Regions from separate parts of the Streptomyces sp. NPDC059832 genome, predicted to be linked through region 3. Evidence: riboswitches for the same ligand, from Rfam matches in the RefSeq annotation. Region 3 holds a riboswitch; each other region holds the start of a gene.

Region 1 (5,877 bases), on a different contig from region 3:
GGTCTGACCCTGGGCGTGGCCCTCTTCGCGATCGGCGCCGGCGCCGTCCACTGGGCGCGCACGCTGATGTCCGACGTGGAGGTCGCCGACGACCGGCACGCCATCGAGGCCGAGCCCGAGGTCAAGGCGAAGGTCCTGGCGGACTTCGCGGCAGGTGCCGAGGAGTCCGCGTTCGGTCGGCGCAAGCTGATCCGCAACACCATGTTCGGCGCGCTGGCCCTGGTGCCGCTCTCCGGTGTGGTGCTGCTGCGCGACCTCGGTCCGCTGCCGGAGAAGAAGCTCCGCAACACCCTGTGGGCCAAGGGCAAGCAGCTCATCAACATGAACACGATGGAGCCGCTGCGTCCCGAGGACGTCGCCGTCGGTTCGCTGACCTTCGCCATGCCCGAGGGCCTGAAGGAGGACGCGGAGGACTTCCAGAACCAGATCGCCAAGGCCGCGCTGATGATCATCCGTATCCAGCCGGAGAACATCAAGGACAAGCGCGAGCGCGAGTGGGCCCACGAGGGAATCGTGGCCTTCTCCAAGATCTGCACGCACGTCGGCTGCCCGATCAGCCTGTACGAGCAGCAGACGCACCACGTGCTCTGCCCGTGCCACCAGTCCACCTTCGACCTCTCCGACGGCGCCCGCGTCATCTTCGGTCCGGCCGGTCACGCCCTTCCGCAGCTGCGGATCGGTGTGAACAGTGAGGGCAACCTCGAGGCGCTCGGTGACTTCGAAGAGCCCGTCGGTCCTGCATTCTGGGAGCGCGGATGAGTACTGCGACCGACACACAGCGCAAGGCGCCCGCCGGTGAGCGGGTGGCCGACTGGGCGGACGGCCGGCTCGGGATCTACTCCCTGGCCAAGGCCAACATGCGCAAGATCTTCCCGGACCACTGGTCCTTCATGCTCGGTGAGATCGCCCTCTACAGCTTCATCATCATCATCCTCACGGGTGTGTACCTGACGCTGTTCTTCCACCCGAGCATGAACGAGGTCGTGTACCACGGCTCGTACGAGCCGATGCAGGGCATCCGGATGTCCGAGGCCTACGCCTCGACGCTGGACATCAGCTTCGACGTCCGCGGTGGTCTGCTGGTCCGGCAGATCCACCACTGGGCCGCGCTGATCTTCCTGGCCGGCATGTTCGTGCACATGATGCGCGTCTTCTTCACGGGTGCGTTCCGCAAGCCGCGTGAGATCAACTGGCTGTTCGGCTTCCTGCTGTTCGTGCTGGGCATGTTCACCGGCTTCACCGGCTACTCGCTCCCGGACGACCTGCTGTCCGGTACGGGTGTCCGCTTCACCCAGGGCGCGATCCTGTCGATGCCGATCGTCGGCACGTACATCTCGATGTTCCTGTTCGGCGGAGAGTTCCCCGGTCACGACTTCGTCGCCCGGTTCTACTCGATCCACATCCTGCTGCTGCCGGGCATCATGCTCGGTCTGCTGGTGGCGCACCTGATCCTGGTCTTCTACCACAAGCACACGCAGTTCGCGGGTCCCGGCCGCACCAACAAGAACGTCGTCGGCATGCCGCTGCTGCCGGTGTACATGGCGAAGGCCGGCGGTTTCTTCTTCCTGGTCTTCGGCATCATCGCCGTCATCGCGGCCATCGCCTCGATCAACCCGATCTGGGCCATCGGCCCGTACCGCCCGGACCAGGTGTCCACCGGCGCCCAGCCCGACTGGTACATGGGCTTCGCCGAGGGTCTGATCCGAGTGATGCCGGGCTGGGAGATCAACCTCTGGGGTCACACGCTCGTACTGGGTGTGTTCATCCCGCTGATGGCCTTCGGACTGGTGCTCGCGATCATCGCGGTCTACCCGTTCGTCGAGTCCTGGGTCACCGGCGACAAGCGCGAGCACCACATCCTGGACCGCCCGCGCAACGCCCCGACCCGGACGGCCTTCGGCGTCGCCTGGATCACCGAGTACGTCATCGTCTTCATCGGCGGTGGCAACGACCTGTGGGCCACGCACTTCCACCTGTCGCTGAACGCCATCTCCTGGTTCGTCCGGATCTTCATCTTCGTCGGCCCGGTCCTCGCGTTCATCGCCACCCGGCGGATCTGCCTCGGCCTCCAGCGCCGCGACAAGGAGAAGGTGCTGCACGGGCGCGAGTCCGGCATCATCAAGCGCCTGCCGCACGGTGAGTTCGTCGAGATCCACGAGCCGCTCAGCCCCGGGCAGCTGCACACGCTCACCGCGCACGAGCAGTACAAGCCGGTCGAGATCGGCCCGACGGTCGACGAGAACGGTGTCGAGCGCAAGGTGTCGGCCCTGCAGAAGCTGCGGGCCCGGCTCAGCAAGGGCTACTTCGGCGAGGACAACCAGATCGCCAAGCCCACCGCCGAGGAGTACAAGGAGATCACCAGCGGCCACGGTCACCACTGATCGCTTGAACTGATCGCCACAGCAGGAGCCCCGTCCATTCGATGGACGGGGCTCTTTGCCGTCCCCGGCGCTCGATAGGGTGGAGGCATCCCTTTTACCGGCTGTGGACCCAGGAGCGGACCATGAACGTTGTGACCCCGATCGGCGGCGACAGCGTGGCGGACCGTTCCTGGCCCGGCATGCTGAACCCCCTGCTGCGCGGTGAGAACCTCACCGCCGACGACACCGCGTGGGCGATGGACCGCATCATGAGCGGCGAGGCGACCGATGTGCAGATCGCCGGGTTCGCGGTGGCGCTGCGGGCCAAGGGCGAGACGATCGACGAGGTGTCCGGCCTGGTACGGGCGATGTACGAGCACGCCAAGACCATCCACGTACCCGGTCGTACGGTCGACATCGTCGGCACCGGCGGCGACCTCGCCAAGACGGTCAACATCTCCACCATGTCGGCGATCGTCATCGCCGGCACCGGCGCCAAGGTCGTCAAGCACGGCAACCGCGCCTCCTCGTCGGCGAGCGGTTCCTCCGATGTGCTGGAGAAGCTCGGCGTCAACCTGGACCTCTCCGCGCAGCGGGTCGTCGAGGTCGCCGAGGAGGCGGGCATCACCTTCTGCTTCGCGGTGAAGTTCCACCCCGCCCTGCGCCACGTCTCCAGGGCCCGCAAGGAGCTCGGCGCGCCGACGACGTTCAACATCCTCGGGCCGCTCACCAACCCGGCCCGGGTGCGTGCGCAGGCCGTCGGCGTGGCCGACCTGAAGATGGCGCCCATCGTCGCCGGGGTGCTGGCCGGGCGGGGCAATTCGGCGCTGGTCTTCCGCGGCGACGACGGTCTGGACGAGCTGACGACGACCGCGACCTCGCGGGTCTGGGTGGTCCGGGACGGAGCGGTGCGCGAGGAGGCGTTCGACCCGCGCGACGTCGGTCTGGAACTGGTGCCCGTGCAGGCCCTGCGCGGTGCGGACGCCTCGTACAACGCCGATGTGGCCCGCCGGGTGCTGGGCGGCGAGCGGGGACCGGCGCGCGATGCCGTGCTGCTCAACTCGGCGGCGGCGCTGGTGGCGCTGGACGCGGCGGACGGCACGCTGAACGAGCAGCTCGCGGCCGGGATGGCGAAGGCCGCCGAGTCCATCGACTCCGGGGCGGCGGCACGGGTGCTGGAGCGCTGGGTGGCGGCCAGCAACGCCTGAAACAGGCGGAAATGTGGCGCAGGGCGCAGTCCGGATCCTGGACTGCGCCTTGCGCGTCTTTGTGCGTATGGCAAGATGCTGGTCAGGTCATGAGTGACAGCGACTACGGCCCCGGCCCGCTGTCCGGCAACCCTCCGTCCGTGGCGGGGTGCCCCGGGTGAAGACCAGGCCGTAGGCAGCGAGGTCTGCGGCAAGCGCGGGCCCCTCGGCATCTGTGAATGCCAACCCCCGGGGTCCTGGTCCCTAGGGAGTCTCTTGTGAGCACGCGAATGCGATAGGGCCGTCGGCCCTCCTCCGCACACCCCTTTTCTCTCCGCTGCGCTGCCGCGTATCCGCCGGCGCATGCAATTCGCCTGCCTCTTACGGGAGTTCGCCATGTCTGTCTTCACCGCTGCCGCCGACCAGTCGCTTTGTGCCCCTCTGCCGGTTCTGGGTAAGGATGTGACGGTTCCGCTGGTCACGGGTGGTGAGGTCACCTACGCCGCTCTCGACTACGCCGCCAGCGCCCCCGCCCTCCAGCGCGTCTGGGACGATGTCGCCGCGTACGCCCCGTACTACGGCAGCGTCCACCGAGGGGCCGGTTACCTCTCGCAGCTCTCCACGGACCTCTTCGAGAACAGCCGCGCGACGGTCGCGGAGTTCCTCGGCTGCCGCGCCGACGACCAGGTGATCTTCACCCGCTCGACCACCGACTCGCTGAACCTGCTGGCCGCGGTCGTCCCGGCCGACTGCCAGGTCTTCGTGTACGAGACCGAGCACCACGCCTCGCTGCTGCCGTGGCGCGACGCCCGGGTGACCTACCTGAACGCCCCGCGCACCCCCGCCCAGGCCGTCGAGACGCTGGAGCGGGCCCTCGCCGACCGCGACCCCTACGGCCCCGCGCTGGTCTGCGTCACCGGTGCCTCCAACGTCACCGGCGAGCTGTGGCCGGTGAAGGAGCTGGCCGCCGCCGCGCACGCGCACGGTGCCCGGATCGTGCTGGACGCCGCGCAGCTCGCCCCGCACCACCCCGTCGACATCGCCGAGCTGGACGTCGACTGGGTCGCCTTCTCCGGACACAAGCTGTACGCGCCCTTCGGCTCGGGCGTCCTCGCCGGCCGGTCCGACTGGCTGCAGCAGGCCGAGCCCTACCTCGCGGGCGGCGGCGCCTCGCGCAAGGTCGCCCGTCGCACCGACGGCGGCGTGGACGTCGAATGGCACTCCACCGCCGCCCGCCACGAGGCCGGTTCCCCCAACGTCATCGGGGTGTACTCCATCGCCTCCGCCTGCAAGGCGCTCACCGAGGCGGGCTTCGACAACCTGGTCGCCCGGGAGCAGCACCTCGTGGGCGCGGTCCGGACCGGCCTGGCCGAGGTCCCCGAGGTCAAGGTGCTCTCGCTGTTCGGCGACGAGGCCCCGCGGGTCGGCGTCATCTCCTTCGTGGTGGAGGGCTGGAACAGCTCGCACTTCGCCGCCGCCCTTTCCGCCGAGTACGGCATCGGGGTCCGCGACGGACTCTTCTGCGCCCACCCGCTGGTCCGCACCCTGCTGGGCAGCGACCCGCAGGAGGTCGGGGAGTGCGGCGCGCCGGAGGCCGGGCCGGGCGAGCTCTCGCTCAACGCGATCCGGGTGAGCTTCGGCGCCGGTACGCCGGACGAGCACATCGAGCGTTTCGTCCGCGCGGTCAAGGAACTGGTGAGCAAGGGCGCCCAGTGGAAGTACCGCACCGAGGACGGCCGCTGCGTCCCGGACCGGGGTGCGGCGCAGCTCTGACGGGCACACAGCACTTCGGCGGGGGACGGGCAGCCGAGCCCGTCCCCCGCCGAAGTGTCACGCCGTGGGGGTGTGCCTACGCGTCGAGGCCGATGGCGAAGGCGGCCTCCAGGTCGTGCTGCGAGTAGGTACGGAACGCCACATGCGTGTCGGTGGCCTCGACGCCGGGGATCTTGCTGATCCGGCCGGGGATGACGTCGGCCAGATCGTCGTGCTTGGCCACCCGGACCATGGCGATCAGGTCGTACGTACCGGTGACCGAGAAGACCTCGCTGACGCTGTCCAGCGCGGCGATGGCCTCGGCGATCTCGGGAATCCGGTCCACGCTGGTTTTGATGAGCACGATCGCGGTGATCACGGCTGGCTTTCTCCCTCGGTGGCCGTGGCTGGTGCCTTCACTCTATCCGTACGCCGGTAACGCCCCCAGGCGTAGAGAAAGCCCAGGGCGAAGCCCACCACATGGGCCAGATAGGCCACGCCCGGCCCCCCGCTGCCCGCGCCCCGGAACGCCAGCCACTGCAGGACGAACCAGAAGACCAGCACGATCCAGGCGGGGA
Region 2 (5,877 bases), on a different contig from region 3:
AAGAGACCTGCGCATCAGGGCCGCTCCCGATCGAGGTGGGGGAACTGGTCGCCCTGATCGCTGTCCGCACCCCATGGGCACCACACGCCAGGTCGGGACCGTTCGTCCGTTCGATGCCTCATGCGCGCGTGGCGGCCGGCTGCTCCTCGCCCGTCACGCCGCGGGCGAGCCGGCTCCGGGCCCGCCGCTATAGGCTCCCTCCATGGGCAGCAACCCCGAAGCACCCACACCGAGCGAAACCCCGTCCGCGCTCCCGACTCCCACCACCCCGGCCGGCCGAGAGGCCCTCGCCGCGATCCTCGCCCGCCCCGACCGCGCCGTCATCGCGCTCGATTTCGACGGCACCCTCGCCGACATCGTCCCGGACCCGGAGCAGGCCCGCGCCCACCCCGACGCCGTCGCGGCCCTTGCGGCGCTCGCCCCGAAGGTGGCCTCCATCGCCGTGATCACCGGCCGCCCGGCCGGCGTCGCGGTCCGGCACGGCGGCTTCGCCGGAGTGCCCGGCCTGGACCACCTCGTGGTCCTCGGCCACTACGGCGCCGAGCGCTGGGACGCCGTGTCCGGCACCGTCCATGCCCCCGCCCCGCACCCCGGCATCGCCGCGGTCCGCGCCGAGCTCCCGGGCGTGCTGGACCGGGCCGGCTCGTGGCACGGCACCTGGATCGAGGAGAAGGGCCGGGCGATTGCCGTCCACACCCGCCGGGCCGCCGATCCGCAGGCCGCGTTCGAGGCGCTGACCGGCCCGCTCGGCGAGCTCGCCGCCCGGCACGGACTGATCGTCGAGCCGGGCCGGCTGGTCCTGGAGCTGCGCCCGCCGGGCATGGACAAGGGCGTGGCGCTCGCCCAGTACGTACGGGAGACGGACGCCGAGTCCGTGCTGTACGCGGGCGACGACCTCGGCGACCTCGCCGCCTACGCCGCGGTGGAGAAGCTCCGTACCGAGGGCCCCGACGGCATCCCCGGACTGCTGGTCTGCAGCGGCAGCGCGGAGGTGCCCGAACTGGCCGAGCGGGCCGACCTGCTGCTGGCCGGACCGGGCGACGTCGTCGCCTTCCTGGCCGGGCTGGCCCGGCGGATCTGACACCCCGGGCGGCTCACTCCCGCCGCAGCGCGTCCAACTGGTCCAGGAACCACTGCTGCGGCGGCAGCGCGACCGCCGCCGCGGCCAGGCGTTCCGTGCGCGCGGCCCGTTCGTCCTCCGCCATCGTCAGCGCCTCGTGCAGCGCCGTCGCCGTTGCCGAGACGTCGTACGGGTTCACCACGACCGCGTCGCTGCCCAGCTCCTCGTACGCCCCCGCCTCACGCGACAGCACCAGCGCGCAGCCGTGGTCGGAGACGACCGGGATCTCCTTGGCGACCAGGTTCATGCCGTCCCGGATCGGGTTGACGAGCGCCACGTCGGCCAGCCGGTACGCGGCGAGAGAGCGGGCGAAGTCGTCCTTGACGTGCAGCACGACCGGCGTCCAGCCCTCCGTGCCGTACACGGCGTTGATCTCGTCCGCGACCCGTCGCACCTCGGCCGTGTAGTCGCGGTACACCGCGAGGTCCTGCCGGGAGGGGTACGCGAAGGCGACATGGACGACGCGTCCGCGCCATTCGGGCCGCTCGTCCAGGAGCGCGCGGTACGCGAACAGGCCGCGCACGATGTTCTTGGACAGTTCCGTTCGGTCCACCCGTACGATCGTCCTCCGGCCGGGGCCGGTCTGCTCGCGCAGCGCCGCCATCCGCTCGTCCACATCGGCCTCGTGCGCCCGGCGGCGCAGGAAGTCCCCGTCCGCGCCGAGACCGTGCACCCCGATCCTGGTCCGCCCGGTGCCGCCCAGGATCTGGGTGCAGCAGCCGATGAACGCGTCCGCCCAGCGCCGGGTCAGGAACGCCGCCCGGTCCGCGCCCAGGATGCCGTGCAGCAGCTGCTCGGCGATGTCGTCGGGGAGCAGCCGGAAGTAGTCGACGGGTGCCCACGGGGTGTGCGAGAAATGGCCGATCCGCAGGTCGGGGCGGAGCTCGCGGAGCATGCCCGGCACCAGCGCCAGGTGGTAGTCCTGCACCAGCACCGCGGCGCCCTGCCCCGCCTCCTCGGCGAGCGCCTCGGCGAAGGCCCGGTTGTAGGTCTCGAACGACGCCCACTGCCGCCGGAACTCCGCGTCGAAGACCGGCTCCAGCGGCGTCTGGTACAGCATGTGGTGGACGAACCAGAGCACCGAGTTCGCGATGCCGTTGTACGCGTCGGCGTGCACGTCCGCGTCGATGTCGAGCATCCGTACGCCCGACTCACCGACCCCCCGCCGGACCGCCTCCCGGTCCCCGTCACCCAGCGCCGCGCACACCCACAACTTGTCGTCGACGGCGCTCAGTCCGGAGACGAGCCCGCCGCCGCCCCGCTTCGCGTCGAGCGATCCGTCCGCGCCCAGGGTGTACGACACCGGGCCGCGGTTGGACGCGACGAGGACCTGGGCGGAGAGCCGGGCGGAGGACTGGGCTTCGTGCTCGGAGACCATGTTGCGGAATCTAGCCCGATCACGAACCGCCCAAACGTGCGAAGTCAGGCCACGTCAGGCCGCGCGGCGCGAAACGTACTCCTCGATCTCGCACATCGGGGGCCGCTCCTCGGTGTCCACGGCATGGGTGCGCGGTACGAAGCCGTTCGCGCCGCGCTCGAACTGGGTGAGCGCCGGGCGTACCAGGTGGCCGCGGGACAGCCGCAGTTGCGCGGTCCGGTAGATCGCCGCCGCCATCCGGCCGAGCGCCTGCCCGTCCTGGTGCCGGTGCTTGCGCACCCCCACGTCGACCTGGGCCAGCGCGTCCAGCCCCACCGTGTGCAGCGCGTCGACCAGGAGGCCCAGCTCCACGCCGTAGCCGACGGGGAAGGGCAGCCGTTCGAGCAGAGAGCGGCGTACGGCGTACTCGCCGCCCAGCGGCTGGACGAAACCGGCCAGCTGCGGCCAGTGCAGATTGAGCAGCGGACGGGCCACCAGCTCGGTCACGCGACCGCCCTGCCCCGCCGTGTCGCCGAAGGGGCGGTCGTACATCGCCTTCACGAACTGCACGTCCGGGTCGGTCAGCAGCGGGCCGACGATGCCGGAGACGAAGTCCGCCGAGAAGTCCTTCAGATCGGCGTCGATGAAGCACACGATGTCACCGCCGGTCACCAGGAGCGAGCGCCACAGCACCTCGCCCTTGCCGGGCACGGCCGGGATCCGGGGGAGTATCGCGTCCCGGTGCACCACCCGGGCGCCGGCCTCCCGGGCCGCCTTCGCGGTGTCGTCCGTGGAACCGGAATCGATCACCACGAGCTCGTCGACCAGCCGGACCTTCTCCATCAGCTCGCGCCGGATCGTCGCGACGATCTCGCCGACCGTCGCCCCTTCGTTCAGCGCGGGCAGTACGACACTGACGCTCCCGCGGCCCGCTTCCCCGGCCGTGGCCCTGGCGGCCAGGAGGCGGTCCAACGGGCGGTCGGCGGCCGACCAGGAACGCCTGGCCAGCCAGCATTCGACCTCTTCCAGCACGGTCGATACTCCCTGTATGTGATCCATCTCGCGGTTCGGACGACTATCTCAACAGTCCGGTGCTTCGGTTACAGTCTTGAACAACGCGGACGACCATCGCATGCCGGGGTCCGTCCGCCGATAAATGCCCGGATCGAAGATCCGGTGCCACAGCGCTCATCCAGAGGGACTGAGGGAACGGCCCGTTGAAGTCCCGGCAACCCCCCCGCCGACCGTGAGGTCAGGTGGGGAAGGTGCCAATTCCGTCTCGTGGCGAAACGCGCCGCGAGGAAGATGAGGAGAAAGGGCCTCGCCACCATGGCTGCGCAGACCGTTGCAGTAAGCACCGATTCTTCCGCCGACGCTGACGCCAACGCCGAAGCCGTCGACCTCGGTCCCGCCTCGGGCCTTTCCTGCCGCGAGTGCGGCGAGCGTTTCGAACTCGGCCCCATTTTCGCCTGCGCGTCCTGTTTCGGGCCGCTCGAAGTCGCGTACGACCTGCCGAGCGGCTCCCCCGAAGAGCTGAAGAAGCGCATCGAGGCCGGACCGGCCAACATCTGGCGCTACGCGCCGCTGCTGCCGGTCCCCGCCGATGTCGCCGAGAAGCCGAACCTGAACCCCGGCTGGACCAAGCTCGTCCAGGCCGACAACCTCGCCCGTGAGCTCGGCGTCGAGCAGGGCAAGCTGTTCGTCAAGGACGACTCCGGCAACCCCACGCACTCCTTCAAGGACCGCGTCGTCGCCCAGGCCATCGAGGCCGCCCGCGCCTTCGGCTTCACCACCCTCTCCTGCTCCTCCACCGGCAACCTCGCCGGTGCCGTCGGCGCCGCCGCCGCCCGCGCCGGCTTCCGCTCCTGCGTGTTCATCCCGCACGACCTGGAGCAGGGCAAGGTCGTCATGGCCGCGGTGTACGGCGGTGAGCTGGTCGGCATCGAGGGCAACTACGACGACGTCAACCGCTTCTGCTCCGAGCTCATCGGCGACCCGCTCGGCGAGGGCTGGGGCTTCGTCAACGTCAACCTGCGTCCGTACTACGGCGAGGGCTCCAAGACCCTGGCGTACGAGATCTGCGAGCAGCTCGGCTGGCAGCTCCCGGACCAGCTGGTCATCCCGATCGCGTCCGGCTCGCAGTTCACCAAGATCGACAAGGGCCTCCAGGAGCTGATCAAGCTCGGTCTGGTCGAGGACAAGCCGTACAAGCTCTTCGGCGCCCAGGCCGAGGGCTGCTCGCCGGTCTCGGTCGCGTACAAGGGCGGCCACGACGTCGTCCGGCCGCAGAAGCCGAACACGATCGCCAAGTCCCTCGCCATCGGCAACCCGGCCGACGGCCCGTACGTCCTGGACATCGCCCGCCGCACCGGTGGCGCCGTGGAGGACGTCGACGACGAACAGGTCGTCGACGCGATCAAGCTGCTGGCGCGCACCGAGGGCATCTTCGCGGAGACGGCGGGCGGTGTGACGGTCGGCGTGACGAAGAAGCTCATCGAGGCCGGTCTGATCGACCCGTCGCTGACCACCGTCGTACTCAACACGGGTGACGGCCTCAAGACCCTCGACGCGGTGGCCGACACCTCGCAGGCGACCGCGACGATCCGGCCCAGCCTGGACGCGTTCCGCGCCGCCGGCCTCGCCACCAGCTGACCACCCGAGACTCCAGGAAGGGCACCCGCCATGAGCGTCAAGGTCCGCATCCCCACCATCCTCCGCACCTACACGGGCGGCCAGGCCGAGGTCCCGGCAGAGGGCTCGACCCTCTCCCAGGTCATCGAGTCCCTGGAGCAGAACCACCCGGGCATCGCCGCCCGCGTCCTGGACGACCAGGGCAAGCTGCGCCGCTTCGTCAACGTGTACGTCAACGACGACGACGTGCGCTTCGAGGGCGGTCTGGAGACGGCCACGCCGGACGGCGCCGGCATCTCGATCATCCCGGCCGTGGCCGGCGGCTGCTGACGCCCCGTCCGACCGCACCGCGTAATCGAATTGCCCTCTCCGTGTTTGAAAACGGAGGGGGCAATTCTGCATGGTTGAGCGCGGTACAGTGTGGGAAGTCCCCCCAGCTGCCCGTGCCGCCCGCATACGAGAATGCGCCCGGCCACGACAAGATGCAGCCAAAGTGCGCGATCCGCTTGAGGCATAAGTCGCCTTTGCCTGGCCCGACTTGCCCAGGATTCATATGAATTCCGCATATCCGGGCGTTCGGTTCTGCCGAGAATTCTCGTCCGATTGACCTGTTGCAGAGGGCAGTTGGGCAGATACATTCAGCCGCGGTCGACGCGTTCCGGCGCACCCACCCTCTCCTGTCGGAGGGTGAGTTCTGACCCGGGTCCGCGAAGTGCGGTCCTGCGCAAGGGCCAGTAATAGGGGAGTTAGGCATGGCTCAGGGCACCGT
Region 3 (5,877 bases):
CGAACTGCCCGGCGGGGTTCCGGCCTGGCTGGTCATCGGCTACCGCGAACTCCACCAGGTCACCACGGACGGCGAGTTGTTCCCCAGGGACGTCGGGCTGTGGAACCAGTGGGGGAACATCCCCGAGGACTGGCCGCTGCTACCGATGGTCGGCCGCCCGATGCCCTCCATCTACTTCACCGCCGGGGCCGAGCACCGGCGTCACGCCGCGATGGTCGGGCACGCCCTGGAGGAGGTCGAGCACTTCGAACTCCGCATGGCCTGTGAGGAGTTGGCCGACCGGCTGGTCGACGGGTTCTGCGACCGCGGTACGGCGGACCTGATCGCCGATTTCGCCGTGCCGCTGCCGGTGCTCGTCCTCGCCCGTCTGGTCGGATTCCCCGATGCGGACGGGCCGCGGATCGCCGAGGTACTCAGGGATCTGGCCGACGGCGGACCGGGCGCGCAGGAGGCCCATCTGCGGTTCGGCGAACACATGCAGCGGCTGCTGGCGGCACGGCGGGCCGCGCCCGGGAACGACGTGACCTCGCGCATGCTGGCGTACGCCGGTGAGTTCACCGACGAGGAGTACGTACTCGACCTGATGGCCATCACGGCCGCCGGGCACCTCACCACGGCCGACTGGATCGGCAACTCGCTCCGGCTGATGCTCACCGACGACCAGTTCGCCGTCGCGCTCTCCGGCGGCCGGCACAGTGTCGCCGAAGCCATGAACGAGGTGCTCTGGGAGGAGGGCCCGACGCAGATCCTCGCCGGTCGCTGGGCGGCCCGCGACACCCGGCTGGGAGGCCGGAGCATCCGTGCCGGGGACATGGTGCTGCTGGGCCTGGGCGCCGCCAACGCCGATCCGCACATCCGGCAGCATCTCTCCGCCTCGGGAGGGCCGTCGGGCCAGCGCGGCAACAGCGCGCACCTGGCGTTCAGCCACGGCGAATACCGCTGCCCCTTCCCCGCGCAGGAGATCGCCGAAATCATCGCCCGCACCGGGATCGAGGTGCTGCTCGACCGGCTTCCCGATCTGGAACTTTCCGTGCCCGCACCGGAGTTGGTCCGGCGCCAGTCCGCCTTCCTGCGGGGGATGACCGCGTTGCCCGTCCGGTTCGCCCCCGTACGCCCGACAGGAGACTTGTCTTGAACTGCCCGCACGCCGCCGCCCGGGAGGCCGCTTCGAGCGGCGGGCCCGTCGTCATCGACCCGCTGGTCCAGGACCTGGACGGTGAGACGACACGACTGCGTGACGCCGGTCCGCTTGCCAGGATCGAGCTCCTCGGTGTCCCGGCCCTGACCGTCACCCGGCATGCCCTGGCCCGTCAACTGCTCGTCGATCCACGCCTGGTGAAGGACCTCGACGCCTGGGGGCTCTGGCAGCGCGGCGAGGTCACGCACGAGTGGCCGCTGATCGGCATGATCGACGCCGGACGTTCCATGTTCACGGTGGACGGTGCCGAGCACCGGCGACTGCGCACCAAGACCTCCCAGGCACTCACGCCGCGCAGGCTGGAGGAGATACGCCCGGACATCGAGAAGTTCACCGAGGAACTGCTCGATGCCCTCGCCGAGCAGGGCGAGAGGAGCGAGAACGGTGTGGTCGACCTCAAGTCCGTGTTCGCCCAGCCGCTGCCGATGCGGGTCGTCGGCATGCTGATGGGCGTGGACGAGGCAGAGCACCCCATGCTGATGCGGCGGTACAAGGCGTTCTTCTCCATGCTCACCCCGCAGGAGGAACGCCTGGCGCTGCTGGCCGAGTTGGACGTCTTCTACGCCAATCTCGTACGGGAGAGGACCGCGCGTCCGGCCGACGACCTCACCAGCGCGCTCATCCTCGCCGAGGAGGGCGGCGAACCGCTCACCGAGGAAGAGGTGGTGGGCAATCTCAAGGCGATGGTGGCAGCCGGTCACGAGACCACCATCGGGCTGATCCTGAACGCCGTACGCGCCCTGCTCACCCACCCCGACCAACTGCGCAGGGTGCTCGACGGCGAGATCCCCTGGGAGACGGTGATCGAGGAGACCCTGCGCTGGGACACCCCCACCACCCATCTGCTGATGCGGTTCGCCACGGAGGACATCCGGATCGGCGACGACGTGATAGCGAAGGGCGAAGGAGTGGTGATCTCATACCGCGCCATCGGCCGCGACATCGAGCACCACGGGGCGGACGCCGACGACTTCGACATCACCCGGCCGACTCCGATCCGCCACATGACCTTCGGTCACGGCCCCCACATCTGTCCCGGGGCGGCGCTCTCCCGGGTCGAGGCCGGGATCGCCCTGCCCGCACTGTTCGCGCGCTTCCCCGGACTGCGGGCGGCCGTTGCGGACGAACAGGTGCGCAAGCTGCCGGTGATGACGCAGAACGACATGGAGGCCTTCCCGGTCCTGCTGCACGGCTGAGAACTGACCACCCGTCGGGCACCGTCGCCCGTGGGATACAGTTCTCGCAGGTCATGAGTTCCAGTGCACAGCCCCGGCTAACTGGACGGCACCCCGCTCCGCTGCGGGTGCTCCGGGTGACGACCGGCCCCGTGCGCGGCGTACGGGGAACAGCGGACCATCGGGGCAGAGCACCTGGGGTCCATGATCTCGGGAAGGCGGAGAACCATGCTCCCCCACCTCATCCGGAACGACGGCTGCGCCAGCCACGGCCCCGGCCACCATGTCCACTGGATCCATGCCAAGAAGTGCCACCAGGAGCCCGGCCAGGCCGTGGAACTCCTGCTCACCTCCGGTGACGTCGGCGCCGACGGCTGGGTCGGGCTGCGCCCCGCCTTCGATCACGCCGAGGACTTGCCGAAGGTGTGGACGCACTCTCCGGCAGCCCTCACGGAACTGCTCACGGAGCACCGCGGACGGGTGTTCTGGCTGCCGCGATGGCATGCCCTGAAGCTGGTGGACTCCGCCGGCCGTGCCACCGCCCTGGTCAACGCCGGTTTCGACGGCGGCCCGCTGTGCGCGACGACGGCCCCCGACCCGCGGCGGACCGTCGGCGGCACGTCCTGCGGCCTGTAGATCCGCCCGGTCCGCAGGGCCCCTCGTCAGCCCAGCGCGTCCGCCAGCGCGCTGTCCGCCGCGGCGCGCGATTCCTGCCACAGGGTGGTCACCGGCACCCACACGTGGACTCCCTCGGGCATGCCCACGGTGGCCGCGCGGAAGGCGACGCCCAGATGGGAGGGGTCCGCCGCCACGGACAGGCTGCCGACGACGTGGCCTTCGGTGGCCGCCGGGTCCGCGGTGCGCACGGCGGCGTACGCCCGCTCGCCGCCGGCCAGTGCGTAGGGTCCGCTCCCGGCGGGCGGGACGGCCTCGGCGGAGCCGTCGAGGCCCCTGAAGGTGATCGTGGGAATCCGGTCCACCACGCAGGCCCGGTGGCCGTTGTTGGTGACGCTGATACGGGCGACGTTCCGCTGTCCGCCGGGTGCGGCGTGCACTTCGAGGTCCTTCTCCTGGCAGGTTCCGAGGCGGCTCGCGGTGTCGGCGGACGCGGTGCCGGTCGTTGCCGACGCCGCGGTGCCGGTCAGCGCCAGGGCGGCCGTGACGGAGAGCGCGGAGGCGAGAGCGGAGCGGAGGCGCATGGTGTTTCTCCCGTTGGATCGACAGCCTGCGGAAACGGCCGGACGGCCCGTCGGCCGGTGGGGCCGACATGGACAGTGTGAACCGCCCGACCCGATCTTCGCGACAGATCGGACATGCCGGTTCGGCATATCTGGTGTCGGGACGGGCCGTGTGTCCGGTGCCGGGACGGGTTGCGCGTCCGGACCCGGGAGGGTCACCCGGTTCCTGTCGCGCCGTCCCACCTCGCGCGAGCGGGGGTCCGCAGGGCCAAGGCGGTGACAGCGGTGCTCCCGTGACGAGCGCCGCCAGGAGCGCCACGCTCCGGATCCACGCGCCGTGCTCATGGGCCCGGCCACCCGTCCGGGTCATGGTGCCTGACCGGCGCCCCCACCGCGCGCCACCCCGCCCCGTGTGCCTCAGCGTGTCCGGATCGTCGCCATCACTTCCCGGTCCGGCTGCAGCGTCAGCGACGGCACCGGACCGATGACGCCCGGGTCCACGTCCAGCTCGAAACGGCGCGCCAGCACGGCCAGGATCAGCACCGCCTCCACCATCGCGAACCGGGTGCCCAGGCAGACCCGGGGGCCGCCACCGAACGGGAACCAGGCGTACTCCGCGATGTCGTCGCCCGTCTCCGGATCCCAGCGCTCGGGGCGGAACTCCTCCGGCTCGGGAAACCACCGCGCGTCGCGTTGTGTCACCCACTGGCTGGTCCACACCCGGGTGCCCACCGGCATCGGCACGCCGCCGATCCGCGCACCCTCCTTCGCGACACCGGTGACCAGCCAGATCGTCGGGTAGAGGCGCAGGGTCTCCTTGACCACGGACTGGGTGTACGTCAGCCGCGCGTAGTCGTCGAACTCCGGCTCCCGGTCACCGAGCACCCGGTCCAGCTCCTCGGTGAGCGCGGCACGCACCCGCGGATGGCGGGACAGCAGATACCAGGCCCACACCAGCGTGGAACTGGTCGTCTCGTGCCCGCCGATGTACAGCGTGACCGTCTCGTCGCGTATCTCCTGGTCGGTGAGGTGCGCGCCCGTCTCGTCGACCGCGGTCAACAGCCGGCTCAGCAGATCGGGGCGCTCGTCCCCGCCGTCGCGATGACGGGCGACGACCCGGCCCACCTCGGCGTCGATGACCGCCGCGGCCTTCTTGATCCTGGCCCGGCCGGGAGTCGGCACCCAGTCCGGCAACAGCGCGCCGATACCGGCGAACTCCTTGCCGATCTCCTGCTGCGCCACATCCATCGCCCGGCCCATCGCCTCCGCGTCGGCCGCCGTGTCGACGCCGAAGATGGTGCGCACGGCGATCCGCTGCGTCAGCGCCGCCATCTCCCTTTTGACGTCGATGCGTTCACCGCCCGACCAGGTGTCCGCCAGCTCCACCGTGCTGCTCGCCATCGTCGCCGCGTACGACCGCACCTGCTTGGGCCGCACGGAGGGCTGCACCAGTGACCGCTTCCGTCGCCAGTCCGTGCCGCGGGCGACGACCACGCCGTTGCCCATCACGGTCCGGAAGGCGATACCCAGGGCCGGCTGGTCGAAGGAGCGTTCCGTCTCGGTGAGCAGCTCGCCTATGCAGTCCGGATCGGCGATGTACACACAGGAGTTGGGGCCGAATCGCCAGCCCACCATGTCCCCGTGGGAGCGCAGCCGCTCGAAGAAGGCGAGAGGGTTCTTCCCGAACTGCGGCAGGCTCCCGAGGAACGGCAGCCCCTTCGGTCCCGGCACGATCCTGTGGCTCCGCGGCTCGGCATCGACGGCCTGGCCGGTCTCCGTGGACATGAAAGTCTCCGCTCCCTTGTGGCGCACCCGATTCGGTGCGCGGCGACCTGACTTCAGCGGTACCGCCCGCCGTGGAACATGTCATCGGCCTTCTGCGGTACGTGAGTTGTCGAGGGTAGTCGCGCGTTGCCGTCCCGGGAGCCGGGGCGGGCGGCAGGGTGGCGGAGAAGGCACTGTCCGCCGCCTCCGGACGGGCCCGGGACGCGGGCCCGTCCGGAGGTGCGGTCCTGCGGTGTGCCGGGCCCCTGGTCGGAGCCCGTCCCGCGAGGTGCGTGGTCAGACGCCCGGCGGGACCCGGGACGGGCGGCCGCCGCCGCGGGTGAGGGAGTAGCCGAAGAGCGCTGCGAGCGACCCCAGCACCCCGCCGCCGACCGTCCACAGCCAGCGGTCGGTCCACCAGCCCGAGGCCCAGCCGTCCTCGGGCTCACTGCCGAGCGACACCTTCGGCGTCGCGTCGTCGCCCGCGTCCGTCGAGCCGTCCGAGGCCTGCTCGACGGAGGACACACCGGGGACCAACGGCTTGGCGAGCGTGCCGTCCACA

The links. Region 3 has a riboswitch for S-adenosylmethionine ahead of ACFV8T_RS29100 (hypothetical protein). Riboswitches for the same ligand answer to the same signal wherever they lie in the genome.
Region 1: another riboswitch for S-adenosylmethionine. It lies ahead of ACFV8T_RS13240 (aminotransferase class V-fold PLP-dependent enzyme); the one in region 3 lies ahead of ACFV8T_RS29100 (hypothetical protein).
Region 2: another riboswitch for S-adenosylmethionine. It lies ahead of thrC (threonine synthase); the one in region 3 lies ahead of ACFV8T_RS29100 (hypothetical protein).

Annotation. Positions count from the first base shown of each region.
Region 1 is NZ_JBHWIY010000006.1:207,959-213,835, reverse strand. It holds gene ACFV8T_RS13255 (Rieske 2Fe-2S domain-containing protein) at 1-759, shown strand, start outside; gene ACFV8T_RS13250 (cytochrome bc complex cytochrome b subunit) at 756-2,381, shown strand; gene trpD (anthranilate phosphoribosyltransferase) at 2,504-3,568, shown strand; SAM riboswitch class IV at 3,654-3,771, shown strand; gene ACFV8T_RS13240 (aminotransferase class V-fold PLP-dependent enzyme) at 3,944-5,320, shown strand; gene ACFV8T_RS13235 (Lrp/AsnC family transcriptional regulator) at 5,397-5,678, opposite strand; gene ACFV8T_RS13230 (rhomboid family intramembrane serine protease) at 5,675-5,877, opposite strand, start outside.
Region 2 is NZ_JBHWIY010000017.1:152,549-158,425, forward strand. It holds gene ACFV8T_RS27760 (hypothetical protein) at 1-2, opposite strand, end outside; gene otsB (trehalose-phosphatase) at 203-1,081, shown strand; gene ACFV8T_RS27770 (trehalose-6-phosphate synthase) at 1,095-2,498, opposite strand; gene ACFV8T_RS27775 (glucosyl-3-phosphoglycerate synthase) at 2,553-3,509, opposite strand; SAM riboswitch class I at 3,663-3,789, shown strand; gene thrC (threonine synthase) at 3,807-5,129, shown strand; gene ACFV8T_RS27785 (MoaD/ThiS family protein) at 5,160-5,438, shown strand; gene ACFV8T_RS27790 (cold-shock protein) at 5,861-5,877, shown strand, end outside.
Region 3 is NZ_JBHWIY010000020.1:17,293-23,169, reverse strand. It holds gene ACFV8T_RS29110 (cytochrome P450) at 1-1,135, shown strand, start outside; gene ACFV8T_RS29105 (cytochrome P450) at 1,132-2,394, shown strand; SAM riboswitch class IV at 2,444-2,553, shown strand; gene ACFV8T_RS29100 (hypothetical protein) at 2,602-3,009, shown strand; gene ACFV8T_RS29095 (DUF4232 domain-containing protein) at 3,036-3,572, opposite strand; gene ACFV8T_RS29090 (cytochrome P450) at 3,969-5,336, opposite strand; gene ACFV8T_RS29085 (hypothetical protein) at 5,613-5,877, opposite strand, start outside.